3 regions of the Pseudomonas sp. YA1 genome follow, and region 2 is predicted to be linked to each of the others. Evidence: predicted binding sites of a transcription regulator. Region 2 holds the regulator's gene; each other region holds the start of a gene.
What was found. The regulator FliA, encoded in region 2, starts transcription of late flagellar genes. The targets are predictions, from matches to a motif close to CTAAAGTTTNNNNNNNNNNNGCCGNTAA.

Region 1 (10,305 bases), on a different contig from region 2:
GTTGTCCTTGACGCCGCCACGGTCCTGCTCGACCGAGATGGTGATCGGCTTGTTGGTGTCGGTGACCGTCTTCAGCTCGAAGGTGACGCCGTTGATGACCTTGTCGACCGTATTGGTCGGGCTTTCCAGGGTCAGGCCGTCGATGCTGAACTTGGCGTTCCTGGCCTGGGTGATGTAGCCGCTGCTGCTGGAGGAAGTACCGTCCAACTGGGACAGGGTCAGCTTGCCATCGGCGCCGACGCTGCCGATGTTGAAGTTCTCCAGGCCGGAACTGCCCTGGACGAACACGTCCTTGCCGGCGCCGGAATCCTTGCCGGTGAAGACCAGTCGCGAGGTTCCGTCTCCAGGGTTGTTGACGATGTTGGCGCTGATGCCCTTGTCCTTCAGCTGCGCGTTGAGCGAGTCGCGCACTTCGGCGAGGGTCGCGCCCGCCGCGACGTTTACCGTGACGCCGGCATCGTCGGCGCCCTGCTTGATGGTCAGGGTGCCACCGGAAGTGGTCTTGTAGCCATCGGCAAACGACGCGGTGGCCACCTTGCTGACGCTGGCCAGCTGGGTCACTTCGAGCTTGTAGATACCCGGCAGGGCGTCCTTGGTGGCGGTGGCGGTGGCGAACTTCTCGTCGCTGGTGCTCGCCGAGCGCTTCTGGAACAGCTCGGGCTTGTTCAGCTCCTTGAGGATGGTCTGCAGGTCGGAGATCGCGCTCTTGAGCTGGCCGATGCCGGTGAACTTGGCGGTGGTGTCGCTTTCCAGGCGCTTGAGCTGCGCCTCCTTCGGCGCCTTCTCGGCCGCCACCAGGGTGGAAACGATGTTCTTGATATCAAGGCCCGAGTTGTAGCCGTTGATCGTCGTACTGTTCGCCATCTTGCTTCACCTCGTCAGCTCATTGACGCTTTGTCCTTCCAATTCCAACAGACAGTCAAAAGACGTGCCAATTCCGCTCAGGCTTCCGCCTTGAACAGCAGGCTGCGCGCTTCGTCCAGTCGCTCTGCCAGGCGCAGGGCCTCTTCGGAAGGGATTTGCCGGATGACTTCTCCGGAAGTCGAATCGGTCACCTTGACCACTACCCGCCCCGTGGAGTCGTCCAGGCTGAAACTCAGATCACGGCGGATGCTCTGGGTGAACTTCTCGATGGAGGAAACCGCCTCCTCGACCGCAGCGCGTTGCTCCTTGTCGCCCATCCTGACGTCGCCCGTCCGTTGCGCGCTTGCGCTGGCGGCCGCCTCGCCGGCCTGGCCGGCCGGGCGTGCGCCATCGGAAGAAGACGCCGAGCCGAACAGCCGGATTACCGGAGCAGCCGTCGAATTGTTGACATTGCTGACGTCCATCGTCGCTACCTCTCAATGAGATACGAGGGGAAGCGCGCCAGCGCTCCCCCTCGTGACTTCACCTTGACCTCGCCGAAGCTTAGCGCAGCAGGCTCAGAACCGACTGCGGCAGCTGGTTGGCCTGGGCCAGGATCGCGGTGCCGGCTTGTTGCAGCACTTGGTTCTTGGTCAGGTTGGCGGTTTCGGCTGCGAAGTCGGTGTCTTCGATCCGGCCGCGAGCAGCCGATACGTTCTCACCGATGTTCTTCAGGTTGTTGATGGTGTTGTCGAAGCGGTTCTGCACCGCACCGAGGTCGGCACGCTGGGCGTCGATCTGCTTGATCGCCTCGTCGATCACCAGCACGGCGGACTGAGCGCCCTTCGCGGTGGAGATGTCGATCTTGGCGACGGTGTCGTTAGCCTCGGTGAACGTCGTGGTGCCTGCCGCGGTGCCTGCGCCGGTGCTGCCGGTGTCGGTGATGGCTACGCCGGAAACCGCACTGGTAGTACCATCCGCACTAGCCTTGGACACGTAGCTGATCTGCGCGCCGTCGGTGAAGGCACCGATGCCGACGTTGGCGTCGTTGACCGCAGCGGCGATCTTGGCAGCCGCCTGCTCGGCGGTTTCGTTGCCCTTCATGTCGACCTTGACGTTCACGGCGCTGCCGCCAGTGATGCCGATCGCGATGTCGACGGTGCCCGAAGCGGTTGCAGCAGCGACCGCACCGCCGCCAGTAGCCGTGAAGTAGGTGCCGTTCAGCGACTCTGCGCTCATCTCGTCGATGCCGACGCTGATGATTTCGTTGGCGGCCGAACCCACCTGGAAGCTGGCGACGCCGAAGGAACCGTCGAGCAGCTTGCGGCCACCGAAGGTGGTGGTGTTGCTGATACGATCCAGTTCTTTCTGCAGTTGCTTCACTTCGCCATTCAGAGCGGTACGCTCGGAGTCGCTGTTGGAGCCGTTGGCCGACTGCAGGGACAGGTCACGCATACGCTGCAGGATGTTGGTCGACTGCTGCAGGGCGCCTTCAGCGGTCTGCGCCAGGGAGATACCATCGTTGGCGTTCTTGGTAGCCACGTTCAGGCCGTTGACCTGGCTGGTCAGACGGTTGGCGATCTGCAGGCCGGCGGCGTCGTCCTTGGCGCTGTTGATGCGCGAACCGGTGGACAGACGCTGCAGCGAAGTGTTCAGCGACGCGGAAGAGTTGTTCAGGTTCCGCTGAGTGTTCAGCGAAGCGATGTTGGTGTTGACGGTCAAGGCCATCTTGATGCCCTCCAAGGACGATATGTTTGCCTGAGCTTGCGACCTCGGGTGGGCATCGCCCAGGCACCCCTAAAGTTCGCATTCGTGATCTTTATCGGCGCTTCCCTGGGGAGCTTTAGGTTTTTTTTTGACCATCCTCGTTTTTCATGCATCGTCCCCGTCGGAGGGGTTCGCGCAAGGCCTCCCAAGCGCTGCGGACAGCGCGACGGAAAGCCCCGCCGGCCGCTCAGTCCGGCATCCAGGCACGATACCAGGCGCGCAAACGCTCGCCGTCGAGCATCCAATCCGCCAGCACCCGTTCGCGCAGGTGATCCCCTGCCCTGGCCGCGGCATCCAGGTCGCGGGTATGCATGCGGATCGCGTCCACCCAGTCGCGGAAACGGTTCTTCACCCGCGTCACCGGCAGATCGTCCTGGTAGCAGCGCACGTCGCTGCAGACCACCGGGAAACCGCAGGCGCCGTATTCCAGCAGGCGCAGATTGCTCTTGCACTCGTTGAACAGGTTCTGCTCCACCGGCGCCAGCGCCAGGTCGAGATCGAGAGCCGCCAATGCCCGCGGATAGCGTTCGATAGGCACCCCCGCATGCACTTCCCTGACGAAGGGACGGATGGACGGCGGGCACATGCCGAAGAACACCCAGTCGACTTCGTCGGCCAGCTCCCGGACCACGTCGGCGATCAGTTCCAGGTCGCCGGTATGGCTCGAGCCGCCCGCCCAACCGACACGTGGCCGCTCGCCACGCCGCCGCTGCGCCCGCAACCCCTGCCACCACCCCACCGGCAGGCGGTTCTCGATCACCCGGATATCCGGGTGGAAACCGGCGAAGGCCTCTGCCAGGGCCGGCGTCGACACCACGAAGCGGTCGACGTAACCCAGCCCGCGACGCAACGTGCGCAGGATGTCCTTCGGCAGGTGCTGGCGATGGGCGCTCTTGAGGGGCACGTTGGGCAGATAGTCGTCCAGCTCGTAGACCTTGAAGGCCCGCGAGAACGCCTGCATCCGCCGCATGGCCTCGAGACGCTCCTCGCCGACCTGGCGCTGCAGCACCAGTACGTCCGGGTCGTAGCGCTCCAGATCGGCCACGTGCATCAGGCCGATCGACAGCGCGCCATCGATGGATGCCGACTCGCGCAACGCGCTGAACGGCTGGATCACCCGGTAATGGCCGCAGCCGAACAGGTCGGCGGGGTGCGCCAGGACAGTGGGCAAGGGCCGCCACCCCTGCAACGGGCGCCAGGCCAGCTGCGGGTCGGCCAGCTTGAAACCGCCTTCGGCCTGCAACGAAAAGCCCGGGTTATAGGCGGGATCGCGCGCCAACAATGGTAGCCAGCGCGCGTACAGCGCATCTTCTTCCTCGACGCTCGCCGCCGTCGTGGCAGGCGCATCTAGCAACAGCCGCGCGCGCGGCGTCCATACGTTCAGGTAGCCCGCCTGGACCGCCCGCAGGCAGATGTCGACATCGTCCCAGCGCGTCAGCGCCTCGTCGAAACCGCCCAATTCGAGGAACAACTCGCGGCGCATCAACAGGCATTCGCCAGCCACCGCCGAGTAGTTCTGGTCCACCTGCAGGCGCTGCAGGTAACCGGCGTCCTCGTGCGAACGCCCTTCGAAGGCCCGCCCAGCCGGTCCGCACAAGCCGAGCAGCCAGCCGGCGTGGCAGACCCGTCCGTCCGCCGCCAGGAGCTTGGCGCCTACCGCGCCGACTTCCGGACGCTGGCCATGGTTGAGTAACTGCTGCAGCCAGTCCTTGTCGAGGATGCCGCTGCCGGCATCGAGCCAGAGCAGGAATTCGCCGCGCGCCCGGGACGCCGCCAGGTTGCGCAGAGCCCCACGGGACAACTGCCCATCGCCTCGCAGCACCCGCACCTGCTCGACACCCATGCCTTCGACGGCGAGCAGCCATTCGCGAACGTCGGCCGCTTCGCCACCCTGTTCCAGCAGAAGGATCTCGTAGTTGGGATAGGCGGTATTCTCCAGCACGGTTTCTACGCAACGCTGGAGCTGCGCCAGGCGCTCCCCGGCCAGCACCAGGATGCTGACCGGCGGTTGCCCGGCGTGGCCGTAGTCCAGCTCGTAGCGCCCCGGCAGCCGGCTTCCGACTGTTGCCTGCGCGTAGCCACGGGCGCGCAGGTGGCCTTCGATAGCCGCACGCTCGGCGGCGCTGTCCTGCAGACGCAGCGCTTGGCCAGACAGCAGTGGCTCGCTGATGTGTCCGATACAGCCCAGGCCCTGCTGCTCGACGAGACGCAACTGGTAGGCCAGCTCGAAAGCCTCGCCGGCGGTCTCGTCGAATCCGCCCGTGGCAAGCAGCGGCTCGCGACGGAACAACCAGTGCCGGGACAGGCCGGTGGGGAAACTGAGCAGGAGGTCGAGATTCAGGTCCGGGCGCAACGCCGCGCCCAGCTCGCCGTCATCCAGGCGCATGAGTTCGTCGGCGTACACCGCCTGGCAGCTTTCCGGTGCCGCCAGCAGGTCCAGCGCCGCCACCAGCAGGCCGCTGACAGTGAATTCGACGCCCGCCTCGACCAGGAGCAACCAGTCGGTATCAAGCCGGGCAAGCGCCTGGTTGATCGTCGGCACCGGCCCCGCCTCTGGATCGAAGAGCATCGCTCCGTTCCGCGGACTCGTGCCCAGCGGCGCGAACAGGTGGCTCTCGACACGTGGATACGAATTGACGTGTTCCAGGCTCTGCAGGGTGCGCTCCACGGCCTCGGTATCGCCGTGGGCATCGAGCACCAGCACCGCGAAGCGCGGCCCACCACCCTGCTCCTGCAGGAATCGATCGATCAGCACCTTCTGCACCGCATCCGGCCGCCGCGCCTCCAGCCAGGTCGACAGCGTGACGCTACCGAAGCCCGCCGCCCGCCTCAGCGCGGCGAGCAGGTTGACCGGCTTGAAGACACGGGCGTCCAGGCGGGTGATCGGTGCCACCCGGACGAAGCGGTTGTCGGCGGCCTGGCGATACCAACCCAGTTCGCGGATAGCCAGGCGGAAGTCGGCATGGCCCTGCTCGCCGATACCGGGCTGGTCGCGCCCGATCTGGCTGAACTGCTGGCGGGAGACGCGGAAACGGGTCAGCGGCCGCGACAGGAACGCCAGGTCGCCACGCTGTAGCAACTGCGCACACATGGCCAGGTCGCCGATCCAGTCGATGGCCCGGCCGTTGAGCATCATCAGGCGCTCGCAGATCTGCAGCAGCGCATCGCGCCGGGCCATCAGGCAACTGGGTTCACCGATGAAGTTGATGGTGTGGTCGGCGAGGAACGAGACCAGCTCGCGACCGTCGATCAGGACGTCGCCAGCGAACGGGAAGCAGGTCGCCAGGATGTCCGGCAGCGGCTGCCCTTCCTCGTCGATACGCAACCGCCGCGACGAGGCCAGGACCACGTTCGGCTCGCGCTCCATCGCTCCCACCAACGCCTCGACGCACTCGGGAAGCAACACGTCGTCGTCGTGGAGAAACTTGACGTACTCGCCCTCCGCCAGGCGGATGCCTTTAGCCGTGCTGCCCAGCTCGCCGAGGCGCGTCTCGTTACGGAAGTAGCGGATCGGGAACGCCGCGGAGGCGCGCTTCTGCTCGACCAGCGTAGCGATCCGCTCGTCGCTGCTGTCGTCGCAAATGATCAGCTCCAGGGCCGGATAGGTCTGCCCGAGTACGCTGTCGAGGGCGTCCTCGAAGTACTCCAGCTTGTAGGTCGGCATGACGATGCTGACACGAACGTTCGCGCTCATTGAGCCATTCCTGAGTAATTGGTGCAGCGCATGGTGATCGGAAGGGCCGGGCCATGGCCCTTCGTGTCGTCGCTCCCGGTCTCGACGCCCCGCGGCGGAGCATCTGCTCCGACGAGCGCGTCAGCGCCCTTCACGGAGAGCATCGGGCCAGTCGACATAGAGGATCGTGTCGTAGAAATACAGCGAGTAATGGCGCAGGCGCAGCCGGGCTCCCGCAGCGATCCCGTCGATCGCGGCGACGATGTCCAGCAGGTCCTGCACATGGTGGTAACAGGTGATGGCCATGCGCGGCCGGCACTCGTCGATCAGCCGCGCGGCCCCCCGCAGAACCCGTGCCTCATGGCCTTCCACATCCATTTTCAGCAAGGTCATGACATCGAGGACATCGTCGAGCCGCACGCACGGCACCTGCACGGTGCCGTCTATCTCGACCCTGCTTCCCATGGTGCCGTGGGCTGCGAATGCGAGATGGCCGCCGGTATCGGACACCGCCTGGTTATGCAGATGGAGACCGACACTTCCAGCAAGCGACGCATGCATGAGCCGGTAATTCGCCGGATCGGGCTCGAAGGCATGGATCGAAGCATATTCATGACGAGCCGCCAGCATGAACTTCTTCACCGTATCGCCATCGTAGGCACCGATATCCACGTAATGCTCGTCGCTTCGCAAGACGATCGGATGCTCGGGGCCCCGGTACAGGGAAAAGTATTCCTGCTCTCCCGGACACAACACGTCCAGCAACGCAGCGCGGTTGCCGTCCAAACGCAGGCGCATGATGGCTTCCAGGGTCTTCCGGCTTCGCTCGTCGGCCAGGCGCTCGCGCAGCGAGACGAACTCGGCGTGATGCTGCATCGCCAATTCGCGAGTCAGCGCGCCGGTCTGGTAGACCAAAGGAATATCCAGCAGGTAGAGAAGCTCGGGCAGATCGAGGGTGATGCATTGCGCAGTCTTCGCCAGGTGATCCAGCGTCAGCCAGGTAGGCAGCGAATAGGCACAATTCACCGCGGGTTTCCCTGCGTGGCATGGTTCCTTCAACTGGGCGGTAGGAATCACCTGGTCGAAACCATCGGGAACGCTATTGCTGGCGAAAAGCACATCGTCCACAGCAATCAGGCGAACCCCAGGCAGACGCTGTGACAAACCGGCAACCACCTGTGAGCGGAACACCCCTCCAAGATAGGAACTAGGCACCAGCACCAATAGATATCCGCTCCGTTCGCATCGCGAAAGGAAGTCCGCCTGCGTCACCTCGTTTCCCGCCATCATCGACAGCTCCCCGCTCATAGGATGCGTGCCCCATCGGGCATGAGTTCATCGTAAAAGGAGTAATTGGGCAGTTCCCGGGGAAGCCTGCCCGGCAACAACCATTCGCAGTGTCGCCCCACCCGGGAGTCGGCGAGCGCGACGCTGCCCGCACCCAGCGTGCTGCCCTGGCCGATCTCCACTCGCCGTCCCAACTGCACGCCAGCGAGCAGCGTGCTACAGGTTCCGACCCGGCAGTCCTCCTCCACCAGGACCTGCAGCTCCAGCCAACTGCCAGTGCCGATGCGGGCAGGACCGGCGAGCACGCAACCGGCGCCGACGAACACGTTGCCCAGCAGTCGCACGCCTTCGCCGACGATGGCCTGAGGCGAGACGATATCGAATAGCCGGTAGCCCGCCAGGCGGATATCCGCGATGAGCTTGTGGCGGGCGTAGTTCACCGCCCGCTCGTCCAGCGCCACGAATACTTCGCTTTCCGCAGCGGGGTAGCGTTCGAGCAGAGGCGCAATATCGAAGTTGTGTCGATCCGCAGCATTCAGCTCCAGGACCCGGTGTTCCAGTCCCCGTTCCCGCGCAGTACTGTCCGCCCGTTCGAGCGCGCGCCCTTCCCCGACGATGATCGCCTGCTTCATGCCCTCTCCCCCAGTACCTGCGCGCGATACCACAGGTGCTGGCGCACCAGCTGCACCTCGTAGTCGCCGTGCATGAACGGCGGCGAATGTGCGCCCAGCCCCTCCTGGAGGCGTTCCAGGACCAGGGTGTCCTCGCCGATCACGTTACGCTCGCCGCGAATCAGGGTGCTCAGCAAAGCGCTGAAATCGGTCTTCGGATCCTTGCGCCGAGCAGTCATCATCCACAGGTGGTAGTCGGTCTCGCCGGGTGCCACCGGATCGTACTGCTGGAGCAGGAAGTGCTCGCCACGGACGCTGCAGAAGTTCACGTTCGGGTAGATGAACCAGTTGTAGTAGGCGTGCTCGTCGCCGTAGCCCTCACAGAGGTCGGAGAACCAGCTCTTGTAGGGCTGGATCGGCGCCTTGGTGGGGAAGCTCAGCGAACGCAGCTCCGGCGTTTCGCCTTCCTGCAGCAGGCGCAGCACCTCGGATGGCACCGCAGCCTCGCGTGCCAGACCGCGCACCGGGGCGGTCATCACCGGGAGGAAGGTCTTCGGATGGACGAAAGGAACATGGTTGTAGTCCTTCACGTTCTCCATGTTCAGCTTCCAGTTGTAGCGCACCTTGTGGCAGCTGTAGATCAGCCGCGTATCCAGGTGCGAGGAGACCTCCCGCAAGGTTTCCAGGAATCCATCGTCGAACTGCTCGCGCAGCGGCAGCGGGTCGTCCGCCAGGTTGACGAACAGCAGTTGCCCCACCTCTTCCAGGTGCAGCTTGCGCAAGCCGATCCGCGCCCGCTCCTCGGCGCTGAACTGGTACAGACTGGAGTTCGGAATGCCCTGTAGCTGCCCCTCGGCGCCGAACGACCAGGCATGGTACGGGCAGACCAGCGGTCGCTGGCCGGTGCATTCGGTCTGGATGGCCGACAGACGATGCGGACACTGGTTGAGAAAGGCCCGGATGCCGGACTCGGTACGCTGCACCACGACCGGCACGCCGGCGATCTTGCGGGTGAAGAACTGGTTGCGCTCGCGCACCATCGAACTGAAGCCGACGAAGATCCAGAGCCTGCCGAACAGCCTTTCGCGCTCCAGCGCGAGCGTCTGCGGCTCGGTGTAGTGCGCTGCGTCCAGCGCATGGCGAGTCATGTCCACATCCACAACCTTCACTTGCTGAAAATAACCCGGGCCGGATTGCCGACCACGGTCTGTCCGGCCGCCACGTCCTTGAACACCACCGCGCCCATGCCCACCACGGCGTCTTCGCCGATACTGACGTCGCGGGCGATCATCGCCCCGGAGTTGATCACCGCACGATCGCCCACCTTCACGTAGCCGGCCAGCAGGCAGCGCGGGCCGATGTGTACATAGTCGCCGATGACCACGTCGTGGCCGAGCATGGTTTGCTGGTCGATGAAACCGTAGGCGCCGATACGGCAGTCCACGCCGCTGCTCACGTCGTAGCCGAAGAAGGTCGGGCCGTAGCTGGTCCGCACGCCAAGGGTGCAGCGGGTGCGGATAGCGACGAACTCGGCGCCCTTCGCCAGCAGGCATGCGACCTGCTTCTGGCGACTGAGCGGATCGCCGACCGCGGCGACGAACAGTTGGTCAGGCTCCGCGACGAAGCTCTCCGGATACCCGAGCCACGGGTAGTAGAGCGACTCCGCGACCGCGTCGGGGCCGCGCTCGTCGAGAAACCCGCCGATCACCCAGTCGATGCCGTGACCGTAGTCGACCTGCAGCTGGGCCAGCACCTGACGCCCCAACCCACCGGCGCCGAGGATGATGATCCTCTTCATTGCATCGTCCTCAACTGATGGTCAGGCCGCCGTCCATCACCAGGGTCGTGCCGGTCACCCAGCGGCTGGCATCGGAAAGCATGAAGATAGCGGCGTTGGCGATATCCTCGGGCTTGCCGAAGCCCATCGGGTGGTTGCTGCGTTGACCGTCCATCGAACCGACCGTCTGGGTGGCTGCATCCAGAAGCGGTGTTTCCACCAGTGATGGAGACAGGCAGTTAACCCGGATGTTGCGCTTCACCACTTCCATGGCCAGGCAGCGGGACATGGCGATCAGAGCGGCCTTGGTTCCCGAGTATGCCCCCACTCCGGCAACCCCGATGTGG
Region 2 (10,305 bases):
CAGTCGCTGGGCTACACCGTGGTGGATGCGAGCACCGTGGTCGCCACTCACCTGAATCAGGTGCTGCACAAGCACGCCCACGAGCTGCTGGGCCATGAAGAAGTGCAGCAGCTCCTGCAATTGCTCGCGCGCAGCTCGCCGAAGCTGGCGGAAGAGCTGGTGCCGGGGCTGATTTCCCTGTCCACCCTGCTCAAGGTCCTGCAGGCGCTGCTCCAGGAGCAGGTGCCGGTGCGCGACATCCGTACCATCGCCGAGGCCATCGCCAACGTCGCTCCGCGGAGTCAAGATCCCGGCGCGATGGTCGCCGCGGTTCGCGTCGCGTTGTCCCGCGCAATCGTGCAAAGCATTGTCGGGCTTGAGCCGGAGCTGCCTGTGATCACGCTCGAGCCGAGGTTGGAACAGATTTTGCTGAACAGCATGCAGAAGGCCGGACAAGGCTCCGAGGACGGCATGTTGCTGGAGCCGGGAATGGCCGAGAAGCTGCAACGCTCGCTGATCGAGAGCGCGCAACGCCAGGAGATGCTCGGTAAGCCGGCGATCCTGCTGGTTGCCGGGCCGATCCGCTCGATGATGTCGCGCTTCGCGCGGATGGCGGTGCCCAGCATGCATGTGCTGGCCTACCAGGAAATCCCGGACAACAAGCAAGTCACCATCGTCGCGACGGTGGGGCAGAACTGAACGAGGGCTGCGCCGGCTCCAGGGCCGGCACACCGGGCAACCTGAGGTTGCCGGCAAGACTACTGAACTGAGGGGTTCGGGCAATGCAAGTCAAACGCTTCTTCGCCGCCGATATGCGTCAGGCCATGAAACTGGTCCGCGACGAACTGGGTCCGGACGCCGCGATTCTCGGCAACCGCCGGGTCGCCGGCGGCATCGAGCTGACCGCGGCGCTGGATTACCAGGCCCCGCCGGCGCCGAGCAAGCCCAACCCGGCGCTGGAAGTGGAGCTGCGCAAGACCCAGGCGCGGATCGCCGAGGCGCGCGCCGAATTGACGGCGCGTCCGGCGGAAAACCAGCGCAAGGACCGTCAATTGTTCGCCGAGGAGAAGCCGGCGCGTCCGTCCCTGGCCGAGTCCATGACGGCGGCGCAGGCCAAGCCCCAGGCGGGCGGCCAGACCCTCGAGGCAATGCGTTTCGAACTGAACGGCCTGCGCGAGCTGATCGAGGTACAACTGGGTTCCATCGCCTGGGGCCAGTTGCAGCACCAGCGTCCGCAGCAGGCCAATCTCTGGCGGCGCCTGCAGCGCATGGGCTTGCCGGCGGAGCTGAGCAAGCCGTTGCTGGAGCGGGTCGCCGCGGTGGGCGATACGCGCCAGGCCTGGCGCATGCTGTTGGCGCACCTGTCGCGTGCCGTGCAGACCCCCGAGCAGGACCCGCTCGACGCGGGCGGCGTACTGGCCCTGGTCGGCCCGGCAGGCGCCGGCAAGACCACCACCCTGGCGAAGATGGCCGCGCGCTACGTCCTCAAGTACGGCGCCCAGAGCCTGGCGCTGGTGAGCATGGACAGCTACCGGATCGGCGCCCAGGAGCAGATCAAGACCCTCGGTCGGATCCTCAACGTACCGGTGACCCTGGTCGATCCCGGCCAGTCGCTGATCCAGGCCCTGGCGCCGCTGGCGCGCAAGCGCATGGTGCTGATCGATACCGCCGGCCTGCCGGCCAGCGACCCGGCATTGCGCATGCAGCTCGAGGCACTGGCGTCGCCGAGCCTGAACGTGAAGAATTACCTGGTGATGGCCACCACCAGCCAGAGCCAGGTGCTCAAGTCGGCCTACCAGACCTATCGGCACTGCGGGCTGGCGGGTTGCATCCTGACTAAGCTGGACGAGGCGGGCAGCCTCGGTGAATCGATGGCGCTGGCTATCGCCCAGCGTCTCCCGGTAGCCTATCTGGCGGATGGGCCGCGGATTCCGGACGACCTGCAGGTGGCGCGCAGTCACCAACTGGTCAGCCGGGCGGTGAGCCTGCAGGCACCGGAAGAGCCCAGCGAGGACGCCATGGCCGAGATGTTCGCCGGGCTCTACCAGCAACCGGCGCGGCGTGCCGGCTGAGGACGTGGGAAGAACCGCGCGTGGCGCGGGTGACGGAAGCGAAGGTGGCTTCCGCCGGGCCGGGAACGATGGCGCATCATTCCCGCCAATACCGGAGAGCGCTGGAAGGGGCGTTCCGGGAAGACGACAACACAAGGTATGAAGCAGATGGGTAGCATGCATCCCGTACAGGTGATCGCAGTAACTGGCGGCAAGGGCGGCGTCGGCAAGACCAATGTGTCGGTGAACCTGGCACTGGCTCTGGCCGATCTCGGCCGTCGCGTCATGCTGCTGGATGCCGACCTCGGCCTGGCCAACGTCGACGTCCTGCTGGGACTCACGCCCAAGCGCACCCTGGCCGACGTGATCGAGGGACGCTGCGAACTGCGCGATGTCCTCCTCCTCGGTCCCGGTGGCGTGCGCATCGTTCCCGCGGCCTCCGGCACGCAGAGCATGGTGCACCTCTCGCCCATGCAGCATGCGGGGCTGATCCAGGCGTTCAGCGATATCAGCGACAACCTCGATGTCCTGGTCGTCGACACTGCCGCCGGAATCGGCGATTCGGTGGTCAGTTTCGTCCGCGCCGCGCAGGAGGTGCTGCTGGTCGTCTGCGACGAGCCGACCTCGATCACCGATGCCTACGCCCTGATCAAGCTGCTCAACCGCGACCACGGCATGACTCGCTTCCGGGTCCTGGCCAACATGGCCCACAGCCCGCAGGAAGGACGCAACCTGTTCGCCAAACTGACCAAGGTCACTGACCGTTTCCTCGACGTCGCACTACAGTATGTAGGTGTCATCCCTTACGACGAGTCGGTACGCAAGGCCGTGCAGAAACAGCGAGCCGTATACGAGGCATTCCCCCGCTCGAAGGCGTCCCTGGCCTTCAAGGCGGTCGCGCAGAAGGTCGACAGCTGGCCGCTGCCGGCCAACCCGCGCGGGCACCTGGAGTTCTTCGTCGAACGACTGGTCCAACACCCCGCGACAGGTTCGGCCGTATGACAGCGGCCTCTGGAGTGCGTATGTATAGCAAGGCGCAAGCGCAGAACTCCCAGGAGCAACTGATCCAGCGTTACGCACCACTGGTCAAGCGCATCGCCTATCACCTGCTCGGCCGCCTGCCGGCCAGCGTGCAGGTGGAGGACCTGATGCAGGCCGGCATGATCGGCCTGCTCGAGGCCGCGAAGAAATACGACGCCGGCAAGGGCGCCAGCTTCGAGACCTATGCCGGCATCCGCATCCGTGGGGCCATGCTCGACGAGGTCCGCAAGGGCGACTGGGCGCCGCGTTCGGTGCACCGCAACACGCGCATGGTGACCGACGCGATCCGCGCGATCGAGGCGAGAACCGGACGCGACGCTAAAGATCACGAAGTTGCTGCCGAACTCCAATTGAGCCTCGAAGATTACTACGGCATCCTCAGCGACACGCAGGGCAGCCGCCTGTACAGCTTCGACGACCTGTTGCAGGACGGCGAACATGGATTGCCGGAAGACACCAGCCTCAGTCACAACGAACCGATCCACGGCCTGCTCGACGAACGTTTTCAGGCGGCCCTGGCGGATGCCATCGCCAAGTTGCCGGAGCGCGAGCGCCTGGTGCTGGCGTTGTATTACGACGAGGAACTCAACCTCAAGGAGATCGGCGAGGTACTGGGCGTCAGCGAATCGCGGGTCAGCCAGTTGCACAGCCAGTGCGCCGCGCGTTTGCGTGCGCGCCTGGCCGATTGGCGGTCGGCCTGAACCGGCCTCGACCGCAGCTTGTAACCGTTAACGCAAAAGAATGTGTGGCGCGTCCCCTGGGGCGCGCTCTGGTCTGTACGGAGGTTTACTTGGACAAGAACATGAAAATTCTCATCGTGGACGACTTTTCCACGATGAGACGCATCATCAAGAACCTCTTGCGGGACTTGGGCTTCACCAATACCGCCGAGGCCGACGACGGCACCACGGCGCTGCCGATGCTGCACAGCGGCAATTTCGACTTTCTCGTCACCGACTGGAACATGCCGGGCATGACCGGCATCGATCTGCTGCGCGCGGTTCGCGCCGACGAGCGCCTCAAGCACCTGCCGGTGCTGATGGTCACCGCCGAGGCCAAGCGCGACCAGATCATCGAAGCGGCCCAGGCCGGGGTCAACGGCTATGTGGTCAAACCCTTCACCGCTCAGGTCCTGAAGGAAAAGATCGAGAAGATTTTCGAGCGGGTCAACGGCTGAAGCCGGCCAAGAGGGTGTCATGGTGCTTGGTAACGATTCCACGGGCGACGAATTCGAATCGACCCTGAAAAAACACGCGCGCGAACTGGTGGACTGTCTCGAACGGGGGCACTTCCAGCAGGCGGTGCAATTGATCCAGGAGCTCAGCCAGGCCAGGGACCGTGGCCTCTACCAGGAAGTGGGCAAGCTGACCCGCGAACTGCACAACGCCATCGTCGATTTCCAGATCGACCCGCATTCCCCCCACGCGCAGGAAATGTCGCAGATCGCCGATGCCACCGATCGTCTTTCCTACGTGGTGGAAATGACCGAGAAGGCCGCCAACCGGACCATGGACCTGGTGGAGCAGAGCGCCCCGCTGGTCAACCAACTGGGCGACGATTCGCGGGAGCTGCACCAGGAGTGGCAACGCTTCATGCGCCGGGAAATCGACGCCGACGGCTTCCGCGAGCTGGCCAAGCGCATCGAACAGTTCCTCGTGCGCAGCGGCGAGAACGCCGGCCAGTTGTCCTCGCAGCTCAATGACATCCTGCTGGCGCAGGATTACCAGGACCTGACCGGCCAGGTGATCAAGCGTGTCACCAAGCTGGTCACCGAGGTCGAGAGCAACCTCGTGAAGCTGGTCTGGATGGCCGGCCAGGTGGACCGTTACGCCGGAATCGAGCACGACCACGTGAGCATGCGCCACCAGGCCGCGCTGGAGCGTTCGGCCAAGGGCGAGGGGCCGCAGGTCGCCGCGGAAAAACGAGAGGATGTGGTGTCCGGGCAGGATGACGTGGACGATCTGCTGTCCAGCCTGGGTTTCTGACCCGCCCGGCTCAAGACTGCGGCATCGCTGCCGTTAAGTAAGCATTGAACGCTGGCATCCGCGGGCTGCCGGCACAGCCTTCGTCATGCCGATGATCCCGGCGGGCGGGCTGAAGTCGGTCCGGAAAGCCGGGCCGGTATTTCCGGCAGGACAGCGGTCCTGCCGATCCTTTCGAGTAACACGTCTCTGGGAGCAGCCGAATGAGCTTCGACGCCGATGAAGAAATCCTCCAGGACTTCCTGGTTGAGGCCGGCGAGATTCTCGAGCAATTGTCCGAGCAACTGGTCGAGCTGGAGAGCCGGCCGGACGACATGGACCTGCTCAATGCCATTTTCCGTGGGTTCCATACGGTCAAGGGCGGTGCCGGCTTCCTCCAGCTGAACGCGCTGGTGGAATGCTGCCACATTGCGGAAAACGTCTTCGATATCCTGCGCAAGGGCGAGCGGCGCGTCAGCTCCGAACTGATGGATGTGGTGCTGCAGGCGCTGGATACGGTCAACGCGATGTTCGACCAAGTGCGCGAGCAGTCCGAACCGACCCCGGCGACGCCCGAACTGCTGGCGGCCCTTGCCCGCCTGGCCGAGCCCGAGGGCGCCGCGCCCGCGGAACCTGTGCAAGCGCCGCCAGCGGCCGTTCCGCCAGCCGAGCCTGCGGCGCCGCCGGAAGCGCCCGCGCAGAGTGCCTCCAGCGATATCACCGACGACGAGTTCGAGCAGTTGCTGGATGCTCTCCAGGGCGACGAAGCGCCGGCCTCCGCCGTTGCAGAAGCGCCCGCGGCTCCCGCTGGCGACGAGATCAGCGACGCCGAGTTCGAGGCGTTGCTCGACCAGTTGCACGGCAAGGGCAAGTTCGTCCCGCCGGCGGTCTCGGCCGAGCCTGCGCAAGTCCCCGCCGAGGCGGTCGAGCCGGCCGCGGCTGCCGCTGGTGACGATATCAGCGACGACGAGTTCGAGGCGCTGCTCGACGAACTGCACGGCAAGGGCAAGTTCGGCGATGTCCCGGAAGCCGCCGGCACACCCGCCGCACCGGCTGCCGCGGCTCCAGCGGCTGCGCCGGCGGAGCCGGGCAAGGCGCCGGCCGCCGCGGGCGGCGATGAGATCAGCGACGACGAGTTCGAGTCGCTGCTCGACGAACTGCACGGCAAGGGCAAGTTCAACGGCGCCTCCGAGGCCGTGGCGGCCGCCGCGGCGGTAGCCAAGAACATCGCGGCGAAGAGTCCCGCGGCGAAACCGGTCGCTCCGGCCAAGGCCGCCGCCGCGCGTCCGGCGGCGCCCGACAGGCCGGCGGCGAGCGAGGCGGAGACCACCGTGCGGGTGGATACGGCGCGTCTCGACGAGATCATGAACATGGTCGGCGAGCTGGTGCTGGTGCGTAACCGCCTGGTGCGCCTGGGCCTGAACAGTGGCGACGAGGCCATGGCCAAGGCCGTGGCCAACCTCGACGTGGTCACCGGCGACCTGCAGATGTCGGTGATGAAGACTCGCATGCAGCCGATCAAGAAGGTCTTCGGCCGCTTCCCGCGCCTGGTTCGCGACCTGGCGCGGAACATGAAGAAAGAGATCAACCTGGAGCTGGTGGGCGAAGAGACCGACCTCGACAAGAACCTGGTCGAGGCCCTCGCCGATCCGCTGGTGCACCTGGTGCGCAACGCCGTCGACCACGGCATCGAGAGTCCGGAGGAGCGCGAGGCCGCCGGCAAGCCGCGGGTCGGCCAGGTGGTGCTGTCAGCGGAGCAGGAGGGTGACCACATCCTCCTGATGATCACCGACGACGGCAAGGGCATGGACGCCGAGGTGCTGCGCAACAAGGCGGTGGAGAAGGGCCTGCTGGAGCGCGATGCGGCGGACCGCCTGACCGACCTGGAGTGCTACAACCTGATCTTCGCCCCGGGTTTCTCGACCAAGACCGAGATTTCCGACGTGTCCGGCCGCGGCGTCGGCATGGACGTGGTGAAGACCAAGATTTCCCAGCTCAACGGCACGGTCAACGTGTTCTCGCAGAAGGGGTCCGGCTCGAAGATCGTCATCAAGGTGCCGCTGACCCTGGCGATCATGCCTACCCTTATGGTGATGCTGGGCAGCCAGGCGTTCGCCTTCCCGCTGGTCAACGTCAACGAAATCTTCCATCTTGACCTGTCGCGCACCAATGTCGTGGATGGCCAGGAAGTGGTGATCGTCCGCGACAAGGCCTTGCCGCTGTTCTACCTCAAGCGCTGGCTGGTGCCGAGCGCGGCCCACGAGGAGCAGGGCGAGGGGCACGTGGTGATCCTGTCGGTCGGCACCCAGCGCATCGGTTTCGTCGTCGACCAGTTGGTGGGACAAGAAGAAGTGGTGATCAAGCCACTCGGCAAGATGTTGCAGGGCACCCCCGGCATGGCGGGCGCCACCATCACCGGGGACGGGCGCATCGCCCTGATCCTCGATGTGCCGAGCATGCTCAAGCGTTACGCACGGCGCATCTGACGCCGCGTATGGGTTTCCGGCGGCGCAGGAGCGTCGCCCTCTGAGGAGTAGCTATGGCAGTCAAAGTCCTGGTGGTGGACGATTCGGGGTTCTTCCGCCGCCGTGTCTCGGAGATTCTCTCCGCCGATGGACAGATCCAGGTGGTCGGCACCGCCACCAATGGCCGCGAGGCCATCGAGCAGGCGCTGGCCCTGAGACCCGATGTGATCACTATGGATTACGAGATGCCGCTGATGGACGGCATCACCGCGGTACGCAACATCATGCAGCGTTGCCCGACCCCGGTCCTGATGTTCTCCTCGCTGACCCACGAGGGCGCGCGGGTGACCCTGGATGCGCTGGACGCCGGAGCGGTCGACTACCTGCCGAAGAATTTCGAGGACATCTCGCGCAACCCGGACAAGGTCCGCCAGTTGCTTTGCGAGAAGGTCCTGACCATCGCCCGTAGCAATCGTCGCTCGATCAGCCTGCCGCCGCTGCCTTCGGCCACCTCGTCCAGCCATGCGCCGGCGTCGTCCTCCAGCCTCGGCGCGAGCGCGCGTGCCAGTGCCGGCGCGTCGCCGGCCCCGGCGTCGACCTCGGCGGCGCCGAAGCGCAAGGCCTACCGGCTGGTCGCGATCGGTACCTCCACCGGTGGACCGGTTGCCTTGCAGCGGGTGCTGACCCAGTTGCCGGCCAACTTCCCGGCGCCGCTGGTGCTGATCCAGCACATGCCGGCGGCCTTCACCAAGGCTTTCGCCGAGCGCCTCGACAAGCTGTGCCGGATCAGCGTCAAGGAAGCAGAGGACGGCGACATCCTGCGTCCCGGCCTGGCGCTGCTGGCGCCGGGCGGCAAGCAGATGATGGTCGACGGCCGCGGCACGGTGCGCATCCTCCCCGGCGACGAACGCCTGAACTACAAGCCCTGCGTCGACGTGACCTTCGGCTCGGCGGCCAAGGCCTACAACGACAAGGTTCTGGCGGTGGTCCTCACCGGCATGGGCGCCGACGGACGCGAGGGCGCGCGCCTGCTCAAGCAGGGCGGCAGCCAGGTGTGGGCGCAGGACGAGGCCAGTTGCGTGATCTACGGGATGCCGATGGCCGTGGTCAAGGCCAACCTGGCGGACGCGGTGTACGGGCTCGACGACATCGGCCGGCACCTGGTCGAGGCGTGCCAGTAAGCGTGCGTGCAGGAATGAGGAGACTGCCTTCGATGGCCACCCACGTGACGACCTGCGCGCGCCTTCGCCGAGCCGAGGGGACGCACTGATGGACGTGCTCAGCCTGGTCGGGATCATCCTGGCGTTCGTCGCCATCGTCGGCGGCAACTTCCTCGAGGGCGGCCACGCGGGGGCCCTGCTCAACGGTCCGGCGGCGCTGATCGTGATCGGCGGCACCCTGGCCGCGGCGCTGTTGCAGACCCCGGTGAACGTGCTCAAGCGCGGCCTGGGCATGCTCGGCTGGGTGTTCTTCCCGCCGCGCGAGGATCTTTCCGGGGGAATCGACCGGATCGTCTCCTGGAGCATGACCGCGCGCAAGGAAGGCCTGCTCGGCCTGGAGAGCATCGCCGACGCGGAGCCCGATCCCTATGCGCGCAAGGGCCTGCAACTGCTGGTGGACGGCGCCGAGCCAGAAGTCATCCGCAGCATCCTCGAGGTCGACCTGTTCACCCAGGAAAGCCGCGACCTGCAGGCCGCCAAGGTGTTCGAGAGCATGGGCGGCTATGCGCCGACCATCGGCATCATCGGCGCGGTAATGGGCCTGATCCATGTGATGGGCAACCTGGCCAACCCGGCGCAGCTCGGCAGCGGCATCGCCGTGGCCTTCGTCGCCACCATCTATGGGGTCGGCTTCGCCAACCTGCTCCTGCTGCCGATCGGCAACAAGCTGAAAACCCTGGTGCTGCGCCAGTCGCGCTACCGCGAGATGCTCCTGGAGGGCCTGCTGTCCATCGCCGAGGGCGAGAACCCGCGTTCCATCGAGTTGAAGCTGCAAGGCTTCATGGACTGACCGGAGCCGAGCATGCAGCGTCGCCGTCGCCACCAGGAGGAACACGAGAACCACGAACGCTGGCTGGTTTCCTATGCCGATTTCATCACCCTGTTGTTCGCCTTCTTCGTGGTGATGTATTCGATTTCCTCGATCAACGAGGGCAAGTACAAGATCCTCTCGGAGACCCTCACCGGCGTGTTCAACCAGCCCGACCGCTCGTTGAAGCCGATTCCCATCGGCGACGAGCGGCCGCGCACCACTGAGCCGGAGCGCACCAGCGTCGAGGAGCAGCCCAGCGACAACGCGGCCAGCGCCGACTCGCTGGAGCGGATCGCCGACAGCGTGCGCGATGCCTTCGGCGACTTGATCGCCTCCGACCAGTTGAGCGTGCGCGGCAACGAGCTGTGGATCGAGATCACCCTCAATTCCAGCCTGCTGTTTCCCAGCGGCGATGCGCTGCCCAACGATGCCGCCTTCGATATCGTCGAGAAGGTCGCCAAGATCCTGGCGCCCTACAAGAACCCGATCCATGTCGAGGGCTTCACCGACGACGTGCCGATCCATAGCCCGCGCTATCCCACCAACTGGGAACTGTCGGCGGCGCGGGCGGCGAGCATCGTCCGCCTGCTCGGCAACGATGGGGTCGAGCCGTCGCGGATGGCTGCGGTGGGCTATGGTGAATTTCAACCGGTGGCAGACAATGCCAGCGCCGAAGGGCGGGCGAAGAACCGCCGGGTGGTGCTGGTGATCTCGCGCAACCTGGAGGTACGGCGCAGCGTCAGCGGGGTCGGCAGCGGCAAGGCGCAGCCGGATTCG
Region 3 (10,305 bases), on a different contig from region 2:
GCGCGCTCGGCCTCGGTCTGCAGCAGGTATTCGCGGATCAGCTCGACCAGCGGCTGGGTGTCGATGCCCAGGGCACTGGCCAGTTGGGTCTCTGGGTACAGCGAGCGGTAGCGCGGCGGGCCGTCGATCTGCGGCACGGCGATGAACAGCGAGCCGGGCAGCGCCGCGCTCTGTATCGACAGCAATTGGCTCCAGGGTTCGAGCACCTCGGCGAGCCGTGCAATGTTGTTCTGGCGCATCTGGTTACAGCGCGCGCAGCCGAGCAGCAGCGGTATCAGGTAGGCCTGCTCGACGCTCAGGCCGGGGGTGTGCTTGGCCAGTTCGTCGCGCACCGCGAGACGATGCACGCCGCGCTGGTTGGCCAACTGGTACAGCTGGTGGAGTTCCAGCCAAAGCCCCTCGGGGACCGGGCAGTACAACTGGCTGGCGCGGATCAGCGGGCCGCACAGGCTGCGGATCGCCCGCTGGATACCGACCGCGAGCAGCTGCGCGCGGTCGCGGCTGTTGCGCGGCGCTTCCTGGACCACGATCAGCTTGTAGCCGATGGCCAGGTGGTTCTGCAGGGCCTGGCAGAGGTTGGCGATTTTGCGCGGCCGTTCGTCGAGGACGATAGCCTGGTTGAGGAAGTGCCGTTCCAGGTGGGTGCAGACGAAATGCACCTCTGGACGGAACAGTTCGAGCAGTTGCAGGCGGGCCTCGACGGGCAGCACCAACTGGTTGAGTTCGATCAGGCCCTGGTAGAGCTGGCGCGCGGTTTCCCCGAGGTTGGCCTTGGGCAGGTGCGCCAGCCAGTACTTGATGTCCTTCGGGGTGGCGTCGCAGAAGCTCAGGTTCTGCTGCGTCGGAGTGGGGACGCGCAACGAGAGGTGGGGGCTCTGGTTTTCCATGGGGGGTTAGACGGCTCCGCTACTGAAAAGGCTCTACGGGGGGTTGAAGCCCCGGAGAGGTGCCGGACTTCCGATCGCCGCGGCTGCGCCTCCTCTTTCTTAACACGGGAGGCGGGTTCATCGTCGTGGCCAGGACAGGAACTGTGCGGCAGTCCGCTTTCCTGACCGAGGGGTCGGCACAGGCTCGATAGGACCTTTCCGAACTCTAGCAGCATCGAAATGGACCCGCAGCCTTCGGACGCCACGATCCCGCCGGGAGGTTCCGGCGGCGGGGAGAGATGGGACGGAGACGCTCGGGCGCTCCGTCCCGGCGAGGTCAGGCCTGTTTCGGCAGGGCCAGGCACTCGCCCATGCGCACCGGGCTCGCTGCCCCGAGGCCGTCGTTGAACGCGACCTGCTGCGGGCCGAACAGGACGATGGCGGTGGAGCCCAGCTTGAAGCGACCCAGCTCGGCGCCTTTTTCCAGGCGGATCGGCGCGCGGGCGGCTTCGTCGTAGCGGAAGGTCTTCAGTTCGCGCTTCGGCGGCGTAACCAGGCCGGCCCAGACGGTTTCGATGGAGGCCACGATCATTGCGCCCACCAGCACCACGGCCATCGGACCGCGCTCGGTGTCGAACAGGCAGACCACCCGCTCGTTGCGGGCGAACAGCTCGGGAACGTTTTCCGCGGTGGTCTGGTTCACCGAGAACAGCCGGCCGGGAACGTAGACCATCTCGCGCAGGGTGCCGGCCAGCGGCATGTGCACGCGGTGGTAGTCCCGGGGGGACAGGTAGACGGTGGCGAAGTCGCCGCCCATGAAGGGCGCGGCCAGTTCGGCGTCGCCGCCGAGCAGTTCGGCCAGGCTGTAGCTGTGGCCTTTGGCCTGGAAGATCCGCCCGTGCTCGATCGGGCCGAGCTGGCTGATCGCGCCATCGGCCGGGCAGAGCACCGCGCCGGGCTCCTGGGCCAGCGGGCGGGCGCCATCCTTCAGGGCGCGGGTGAAGAAGGCATTGAAATGTTCATAGGCCTGCAGGTCCTCGACCTGTGCTTCGCGCATGTCGACCTGGTAGCGCCGGGCGAACCAGGCGATCAGGCGGTCCTTGAACCAGGTCGCCCGGCAGTCGGCGGCGAAGCCGATCAGCCGGGACAGCAGGTGGTGCGGCAGCAGGTACTGGCTGCAGATGAACAGACGATCTTTGAACGACATTCCTCAAACCTCTACAGGGGTATCGGGGTGGTTGCCCCATTCCGACCAGGAGCCGGCGTAGCCTTTGACCCGCGGGTAGCCCAGCGCCTTGGCCACCAGGTAGGTGAAGCCGGAGCGATGGTGGGTCTGGCAGTGGGTGATCACTTCCTTGTCCGGCGTGATGCCGAGGTCCTCCAGGACTTCGGCGATATCCGCGCGGATGCGCAGGGCGCGAGCCGGGTCCATGCCGGCGGTCCATTCGAAATTGATCGCGCCGGGCACATGCCCGGCCTTCGCGGCGAGCACCTTGGTACCGGCGTATTCGCTGGGGTTGCGCGCATCCCATACCGCCAGGTCGGCGGCGCCGAGGCGGCTTTGCAGGTATTCGCGGGTCGCGCTGGGCTCGTCGTGCAACGTCAGCGGCAGCGGGCCGCCGACAGGCGCCGGGACTTCGCGGTCGAGCGCCTGGGCGTCGGCGATCCAGGCCGGCAGGCCGCCGTTGAGATAGTGGTAGCGGTGGTGGCCGATCACGTCCAGCAGCCAGATGAAGCGGCCCGCCCAGCCGCCGCCTTCGTCGTCGTAGACCACGTAGGTCGCCTCCGGGCGGTGGCCCAGCTCGCCGAACAGGGCTTCCAGGTCGGCCTTGGCCGGTAGTAGGCCGGGTGCCGGGGGTTGTCCCCACTGGGTGCGTTTGGGGTCGACGAAACGCGCGCCGGGGATATGCCCTTCGGCGTAGCGGGCGGCACTGGTCAGGTCGACCAGGATCAGCTCGGGCGCGCCCAGGCGCGGCGCGAGATCGCTGGGCTCGATCACCAATGGCAGGTCGGAGAAGACGGACATGCGAGTACCCCCGGGTTGAAGAAGGGCAGCAGTTTAACGGAAAGCGCGCCCGACCAGTGTGCCGGGCATGTCCCTCATTCCGTGCGGCGCTGGCGGCCGAACTGCTGGATCGCGCGCTCGGTGCACTGGGCGGTCTTGGCGAAGGCCTGGGCATGCAGGTCGCTGAACGGCTGGCCGCCGAGGTCGGCCAGGACCAGCATCACCACCCGCGAGCCGTTGCCCAGCGAGCGCAGCAGCAGGTGAGGTCCGGGGAACAGTTGGCGCAAGGGTTCGCCGAGGGCCGGCAGCAACTGGTCCTGGTTGTTCGGGCCGATGCGCAGCAGGGCAGGCTGCTGGAACAGTTTCTTCAGCAGCAGGCTGCTGGCAATCTCCAGTTGCAATTTCTCCTGGCCCGGTTCGAGTCCGGCGCTCTGCTGCGCCAGCACGTGTACCTGGGTGCGATCGGCCACCAGCAGCAGCATCCTTTGCAGGCCGCAGGCGCGCAGCGCATCGCGGGCACAGGCGGTGAGCTGCACGACGTTGCTGAACGGGCTGGGCTCGCGGAGCAACTCGGCGCAATGCTGCCGCCACTCGGCCAGGGCTTCCGCCGAGGGCGGCGGCGGGGGCGCCGCTTCGGCACGCCAGCGGCTGGCCTGCCAGGGCCAGATCAAGGCCACCGCCGGATGCCACAGCGGCGGCCGGGCGTGCAGGCGCGCGCTTTGCGCGGCGAGCATGTGCACCTGCTGCTGGACTTCGGTCAGCGGCTGGCCCAGGTACAGGCCGGTCAGGCGCTGCCAGCGCAGCATGTGCGGCCCGTCCCAGCTCTGGTGCGCGGCGATGGCCAGGCCATTGGCGAGGAGAGTGCAGTTGGCCGGCTGGGTCAGCCAGCGGGCGAGATCGGGCTGGGCATCGAGTTGCTGTTGCTGGAGCAGGGGCGACTGATGGTCGCGGGCGATACGCAAGGCTCGAACCAGCAGGCGACGGTCGCAGGCGAGCAGGCGATAGCCCTGGATGACCCACTGCGGTAGCCGCCAGCGTTCGGCCAGCGCCAGGCAGATCGGCAGCAGGCGCATGCCGAGCAGTTCGCGCTCCACTCGCAGGGTCGGTTCGCCCTGTACCAGCACGCGTTGCTGCCATTGCTCCAACAGCTGCGGGCGGGCGTTGGCCAGCGCCCAGACCGGAGCCATGGTCAGCAGGCTGCCCCAGTGAATTTCCTGCCAGAGCCTGGCCAGGCGCGCGCCGAACAGGCCGCTGGCCTGCTGCATGGCGTGCTGGCTGATCAGCAGCATCTGCCCGAGGACCCTGGGCATCTCCGCATCCTGGATGCTCGGCAGGGTCTTCAGAAGTTGGCTCGCGCGCGCCAGGCCGAGGCGGCTGAGGGCCACCTCCAGGCTTTCCGCGGGGTTGTCGCGGGCGCTCTCGGCGCGATTGGCCTCGCGCAGGATGGACAAAGCCAGTGTCGGGCTGCCCTGCAACTGGTCGGCGATCTCGCGCAGCGAGCGGCGGCTGTCGCTCAGCGCGGCGTGCAGGCCGGCATAGTGGCTGGCGGGGATCGGCAGGGGTTGCCGGTCGAGCTCTTCGAGCCAGGCGGCGAGGCGGTCTGTCATGGGTGTCGGGCTCGGTGTCGGCGAGGCGGCGAACTGGCTTTTCGAGTATTCGGACTATAGTCTTGCGGCTAGCAACCGATAACAAGAGGGAGCCTAGCAGTCCCCCTCCTTATCCTGTTCATTTCGCACGTCCGGTCCTCATGTCAAAAATCATCGGCATCATCGTCGTTTTCGCCAGTGTCCTCGGGGGCTTCCTGCTCTCCGGCGGCAAGATCGGCGCCATCATCCAGCCCTTCGAGGTCCTGATCATCGGCGGTGCGGCACTGGGGGCGTTCCTCCAGGCCAACCCGGGCAGCACGTTCATGGTGGTGCTGAAGAAAGCGCCGAAGATGTTCAGCAACCGCTTTACCCAGACCTACTACCTCGAGGTGCTGGGCATGCTCTACGAGATCCTCAACAAGAGCCGGCGCGAAGGGATGATGGCGATCGAGGCGGACATTGAGGACCCCGCGGCCAGTCCCATCTTCAGCAAGTACCCCGGCGTGCTGAAGGACGAGCGGATGACCGCCTATGTCTGTGACTACCTGCGCATCATGTCCTCCGGCAACATGGCGCCGCACGAGCTGGAAGGTCTGTTCGACATGGAGCTGTCCAGTCTCAAGGAGGACCTGGAGCATCCGTCCCACGCGGTGACCAAGGTCGCCGACGCCCTGCCGGGCTTCGGTATCGTCGCCGCGGTACTCGGCATCGTCATCACCATGGCGTTGCTTGGCGAAGGCAGCCAGGCGGAGATCGGCCACCACGTCGCCGCCGCCCTGGTGGGTACCTTCCTCGGGATTCTCGCCGCCTACGGCTTCGTCGGCCCGCTGGCCGTCGCGCTGGAGCACGATGCCAAGGAAGAGTTGAACATGTTCGAGGCGATCAAGGCCTGCCTGGTCGCTTCCGCTTCCGGCATGCCGCCTTCGCTGGCCGTCGAGTTCGGCCGCAAGGTGCTGCTGCCCGCCCATCGGCCGACCTTCGCCGAGCTCGAGCAGGCCGTGCGTGGCCGCTGAGTGGAGGCACTGTCGATAGATGGACAATAACCAGCCGATCATCGTCAAGCGCGTCAAGCGCTATGCCGCCGGCCACCACGGCGGCTCGTGGAAGATCGCCTTCGCCGACTTCGCCACGGCGATGATGGCGTTCTTCCTGGTGCTCTGGCTGCTGTCTTCGGCCACCCCGGAGCAGAAGAAGGCGATTTCCGGATACTTCCAGGACCCCATCGGTTTCAGCGAAAGCGCCAGCCCCTACGTCATCGACCTCGGCGGCACGCCGACGCCGGCGCCGGACAAGACCCTCAATCCGCAGGTCCAGGCCCAGCCGGACTCCAACGAAAGCCGGATCAGCCCCGAGCAGGACCACCAGGTCAACGCCGACCAGGCCGAGAACCTCGCCGAGCAGGTTGAGCGAGAGCGCCTGGCGCTGCTGCTGCAGGAGTTGCAGAACAAGGTCGACGAAAATCCGATGCTCAAGGACTTCAAGGACCAGATCCACTTCGAGATCACCCGCGACGGCCTGCGCATCCAGATCGTCGACGCCGCCAACCGGCCGATGTTTGACCTCGGCAGCGCGCGCCTGCAGCCGTATTTCGAGGACATCCTGCTGGCCATGGCCGAGACCATCCGCCAGGTGCCGAACAAGATCAGCATCAGCGGCCACACCGACGCCAAGCCCTATGCCGGCAACGGTGACTTCGGCAACTGGGAGCTATCGGCCAATCGCGCCAACGCCGCGCGCCGTGCGCTGGTCGCCGGCGGCTATCCGGAAGGGCAGATCGCCCAGGTTGTCGGATATGCCTCGGCACGCCTGTTCGACGACAAGGACCCGCTGAACCCGGTGAACCGGCGGATCGACATCGTGGTCCTGACCCGCAAGGCGCAGAAGGCCATCGAAGGCGAGACCGGCGCTCCCGAAGCCAGCGCCCCCGCGGCTGCCCCGGGCGAGCAGCCGAAGCCGGCTGCCGAGGCACCGGCGGCGGGCGCGCAACCTTCGCTACCGGCGGACGAGGTGCAGAAGAAGCTCAACCTGTTCGACGACGGCGGCAGCCTGAAGCTGGAGCAGATCAAGGGCGACTGAGGTTCAGTAATCCGTTTCCGGCATGCTTGCCAGGATGTGCCGGTAGCTGGCCATGCGTTGCGGCATGATGCGCCCGTCCTCCAGGGCCTGGAGCAGGGCGCAACCTGGTTCACGGTCGTGCTTGCAGTCGCGGAAGCGGCAATGCCCGAGCAGGTCGCGGAACTCGATGAAACCGGCCTCGACGTCGTCTCGCGACACGTGCCCCAGGCCGAACTCACGGATGCCGGGCGAGTCGATCAGGTCGCCGCCGCCGGGAAAATGGAACAGTCGCGCGGTGGTGGTGGTATGGGTGCCCTTGCCGGTCACCGTGGAGAGGTCGCCGACACGGGTGTCGACACCCGGCAACAAGGCATTCACCAGCGACGACTTGCCTACCCCGGACTGCCCGACGAAGACGCTCACGTGAGCGTCCAGCGCGCCGCGCAGTTCGTCCATCGCCAGGCCATTGAAGGCCGATACCTCGATCAGCGGATAACCCAGGGTGCGGTAGACATTCAGCAGCGCATCGATGCCTTCGGCATTGCTCTCGTCGACCAGGTCGGCCTTGTTCAGCAGCAGCAACGGCTGGATGCCGGCATGTTCGGCGGCGATCAGGTAGCGGTCGATCAGGTTGGCGTGCGGTTCGGGACGCGGGGCGAAGACGATGACGATGCGGTCGACGTTGGCCGCTACCGGCTTGAGCAGCCCGCGCATGTCCGGGCGGCACAGCTCGGAGCGACGTGGCAATTGCGCGACGATCACGCCGATGCCCTGGTTGCCGGCACGCCAGACCACCTGGTCGCCGGTCACCAGTGCCGGCAGGTTGGCGCGCAGGTGACAGCGGGAAACCTGGCCGTCGGCGGACTCGACCTCTACCTGAACCCCGAAATGAGCGATCACCTGGCCGGTCTGCTCCGGTCCCAGGTCGCCGCCCTCCAGCTCTTCCACGGCACGCGACTCGCGACGGGCCGCCCGGGCCGCGCGTTCTTCCTGGATCTTTTCGATGCGCCAGCTCTGCCGGCGGGTCAAGTGGCGTTTGGCCATGATGCGTCCGCATGAAAAATCGGCGGCGAGTTTAACATGGGCGCGCCGCCATCATTCGCGCGGCGGCGTTCCACGCTAGAATGCACGGCATAGCGACTGGAGCGACTCCCCATGCAGAACCCGCAGAACCTTATCTGGATCGACCTGGAGATGACCGGCCTCGATCCGGACCGGGACGTCATCATCGAGATGGCCACCATCGTCACCGACAGTGACCTCAACACCCTGGCCGAAGGACCGGTGATCGCCATCCACCAGCCAGAGGAAATCCTCGCCGGCATGGACGAGTGGAATACCCGCCAGCACGGCCAATCCGGCCTGACCCAGAGGGTCCGGGAAAGCACCGTGAGCATGGCCGAGGCCGAGGCGCAGACCCTGGCCTTCCTCGAGCAGTGGGTGCCCAAGCGCAGCTCGCCGATCTGCGGCAACAGCATCTGCCAGGACCGCCGCTTCCTCTATAGGCACATGCCCAGGCTGGAAGGCTACTTCCACTACCGCAACCTCGACGTCTCCACCCTCAAGGAGCTGGCTGCGCGCTGGGCGCCGCAGGTCCGCGAGAGCTTCAAGAAGGGCAACACCCACCTGGCGCTGGACGATATCCGCGAGTCGATCGCCGAGCTGCGCCACTATCGCGACCACTTCATCAAGCTCTGATCCGTCCGGACCGGGCGGCAGGCGCCGGCCGGGCTAGGTTTCCCCGTGGCGCCGCAGGGCCCATTCCACGTGCTCGCGGACCAGCTCCGAAGGGAACCCGCGGCGCGCCTTCAGCGCCTCCAGCACCGGGATGGTCGAGGGCGCGTTGCCCAGCCCCACCGCCAGGTTGCGCAACCAACGTTCGTAGCCGGCGCGGCGCAGCGGCGAACCCTCGGTGCGGCCGAGGAACTCCTCTTCGCTCCAGAGGAACAGTTCGGCGAGTTCGGCGTTGTCCAGGCTGTGGCGCGGCTGGAAGTCGCCCTGCCCGGTGGGGCGGGCGAAGCGATTCCATGGGCAGACGATCTGGCAGTCGTCGCAGCCGAATACCCGGTTGCCGATCAGTGGCCGCAGCTCCAGTGGAATCGCGCCCTTGTACTCGATGGTCAGGTAGGAGATGCAGCGTCGCGCGTCCAGTCGGTAGGGGCCGACGAAGGCCGCGGTCGGGCAGATGTCCAGGCAGGCCGAGCAGCGTCCGCAATGCTCGCTGTCCATCGCCGGGTCGACGGGTAGCGGCATGTCGACGAACAGCTCGCCGAGGAAGAAGTAGCTGCCGGCCTTGCGGTTGAGCACCAGCGTGTTCTTGCCGATCCAGCCGAGGCCGGCCTGTTCGGCGATGGCCTTTTCCAGCACCGGCGCGCTGTCGACGAAGGCGCGGAAACCGAACGGGCCGACTTCGGCCTGGATGCGCTCGGCCAGTTGTTGCAGACGCTTGCGGATCAGCTTGTGGTAGTCGCGGCCGAGGGCGTAGCGCGAGACGTAGGCTTTTTCCGGTGTCGCGAGGACCTGCGCCATGCGCGTGTCGCCGGGCAGGTAATCCATGCGCAGGGAGATCACCCGCAGCGTGCCGGGAACCAGCTCGGCAGGTCGCGAGCGCTTGCTGCCGTGCGCCGCCATGTAGTCCATCTCGCCGTGGTAGCCGGCCTCCAGCCAGCGCTGCAGGTGCGCTTCGTGCTCGCCCAGCTCGACGTCGCTGATACCGACCTGCTGGAACCCCAGCTCGCGGCCCCAGTCCTTGATGGACTGGGCGAGGCGGGCAGGGTCCGGCGGGGAAAGGTTGTCGGCCAGAGGTTGGGGAGTCATGGGAGGCAACGAAGACGAGGGAAAGCGAAATGGGATAGGTATAATTCTGCCAGACTGCGCGCCTGACGCCGAATCGATCCGATGACCATGACCTTCCAGCACGACGACCTGCCACTCGCCCTCTATTCCGCCGCCCAGGTGCGCGACCTGGATGCGCGCCTGATCGCTGCCGGCACGCCGGGCTTCGAACTCATGCAGCGCGCCGCCCACGCCGCCTGGCGTGCCTTGCGCCGCCGTTGGCCGGAGGCCGCGGCGCTGACGGTGCTCGCCGGGCACGGCAACAATGCCGGCGACGGCTACCTGATCGCGGCGCTGGCGCAACGTGCGGGTTGGCGAGTGCGGGTGCTGGCGGTCGCGGCGCCGCAACGGCTTGCCGGCGACGCGGCGCAGGCGCATGCCGCCGCGCTGGCGACCGGGGTCGTGGTGGAGCCCTGGAGCGAGTGCGCCGTGCTCGAGGGCGTAGTAGTGGATGCATTGCTCGGCACCGGCCTGGCAGGTGCCGTGCGCGAGCCCTTTGCGCAGACCATCCGCCTGGCCAACGCCGCCGACCTGCCGGTGCTGGCGGTGGATATTCCTTCCGGCTTGAGCGCCGACACCGGCGCGGTATTGGGGGAAGCGATCAGGGCGGATCTGACAGTGACTTTCATCGGCCTGAAGATCGGGCTGTTCACTGGCGAGGCGCCGGCACGGGTCGGCGAGCTGGTGTTCGACGAACTCGGTAGCGACGCCGTCGTGCTGCAAGCGCTCCAGCCCCGGGCCCGCCGCCTGGCGCGAAATGCCCTGCCGAGGCTGGCAGCGCGGCCGCGGACCGCACACAAGGGGCTGTTCGGCCACCTGCTGGTGGTCGGCGGCGACACCGGCATGGGCGGGGCCGTGCTACTGGCCGCGGAAAGCGCCCTGCGCTGCGGCGCCGGGCTGGTCTCGGCGGCGACCCGCGTCGAACATGTGCCGGCGTTGCTGAGCCGTTGTCCCGAGG

Region 1: the regulator FliA is predicted to act here: its motif matches at 2,663-2,690, upstream of AC4OR5_RS20715 (flagellin).
Region 3: the regulator FliA is predicted to act here: its motif matches at 4,533-4,560, upstream of motA (flagellar motor stator protein MotA).

Annotation. Positions count from the first base shown of each region.
Region 1 is NZ_JBZWBG010000014.1:115,987-126,291, reverse strand. It holds gene fliD (flagellar filament capping protein FliD) at 1-864, opposite strand, end outside; gene AC4OR5_RS20720 (flagellar protein FlaG) at 942-1,328, opposite strand; gene AC4OR5_RS20715 (flagellin) at 1,408-2,571, opposite strand; gene AC4OR5_RS20710 (glycosyltransferase) at 2,798-6,304, opposite strand; gene AC4OR5_RS20705 (FkbM family methyltransferase) at 6,425-7,591, opposite strand; gene AC4OR5_RS20700 (LbetaH domain-containing protein) at 7,588-8,202, opposite strand; gene AC4OR5_RS20695 (aromatic ring-hydroxylating oxygenase subunit alpha) at 8,199-9,329, opposite strand; gene AC4OR5_RS20690 (acetyltransferase) at 9,347-9,979, opposite strand; gene AC4OR5_RS20685 (SDR family NAD(P)-dependent oxidoreductase) at 9,990-10,305, opposite strand, start outside.
Region 2 is NZ_JBZWBG010000008.1:244,387-254,691, forward strand. It holds gene flhA (flagellar biosynthesis protein FlhA) at 1-678, shown strand, start outside; gene flhF (flagellar biosynthesis GTPase FlhF) at 762-2,051, shown strand; gene fleN (flagellar synthesis regulator FleN) at 2,190-3,032, shown strand; gene fliA (RNA polymerase sigma factor FliA) at 3,029-3,772, shown strand; gene AC4OR5_RS13735 (chemotaxis response regulator CheY) at 3,874-4,248, shown strand; gene AC4OR5_RS13740 (protein phosphatase CheZ) at 4,268-5,056, shown strand; gene AC4OR5_RS13745 (chemotaxis protein CheA) at 5,257-7,518, shown strand; gene AC4OR5_RS13750 (protein-glutamate methylesterase/protein-glutamine glutaminase) at 7,572-8,678, shown strand; gene AC4OR5_RS13755 (flagellar motor protein) at 8,767-9,507, shown strand; gene motD (flagellar motor protein MotD) at 9,520-10,305, shown strand, end outside.
Region 3 is NZ_JBZWBG010000017.1:100,209-110,513, reverse strand. It holds gene fimW (cyclic-di-GMP receptor FimW) at 1-887, opposite strand, end outside; gene asd (archaetidylserine decarboxylase) at 1,204-2,073, opposite strand; gene rhdA (thiosulfate sulfurtransferase) at 2,077-2,892, opposite strand; gene AC4OR5_RS23245 (HDOD domain-containing protein) at 2,967-4,478, opposite strand; gene motA (flagellar motor stator protein MotA) at 4,619-5,470, shown strand; gene motB (flagellar motor protein MotB) at 5,490-6,533, shown strand; gene rsgA (small ribosomal subunit biogenesis GTPase RsgA) at 6,537-7,556, opposite strand; gene orn (oligoribonuclease) at 7,668-8,210, shown strand; gene queG (tRNA epoxyqueuosine(34) reductase QueG) at 8,244-9,329, opposite strand; gene AC4OR5_RS23215 (NAD(P)H-hydrate dehydratase) at 9,411-10,305, shown strand, end outside.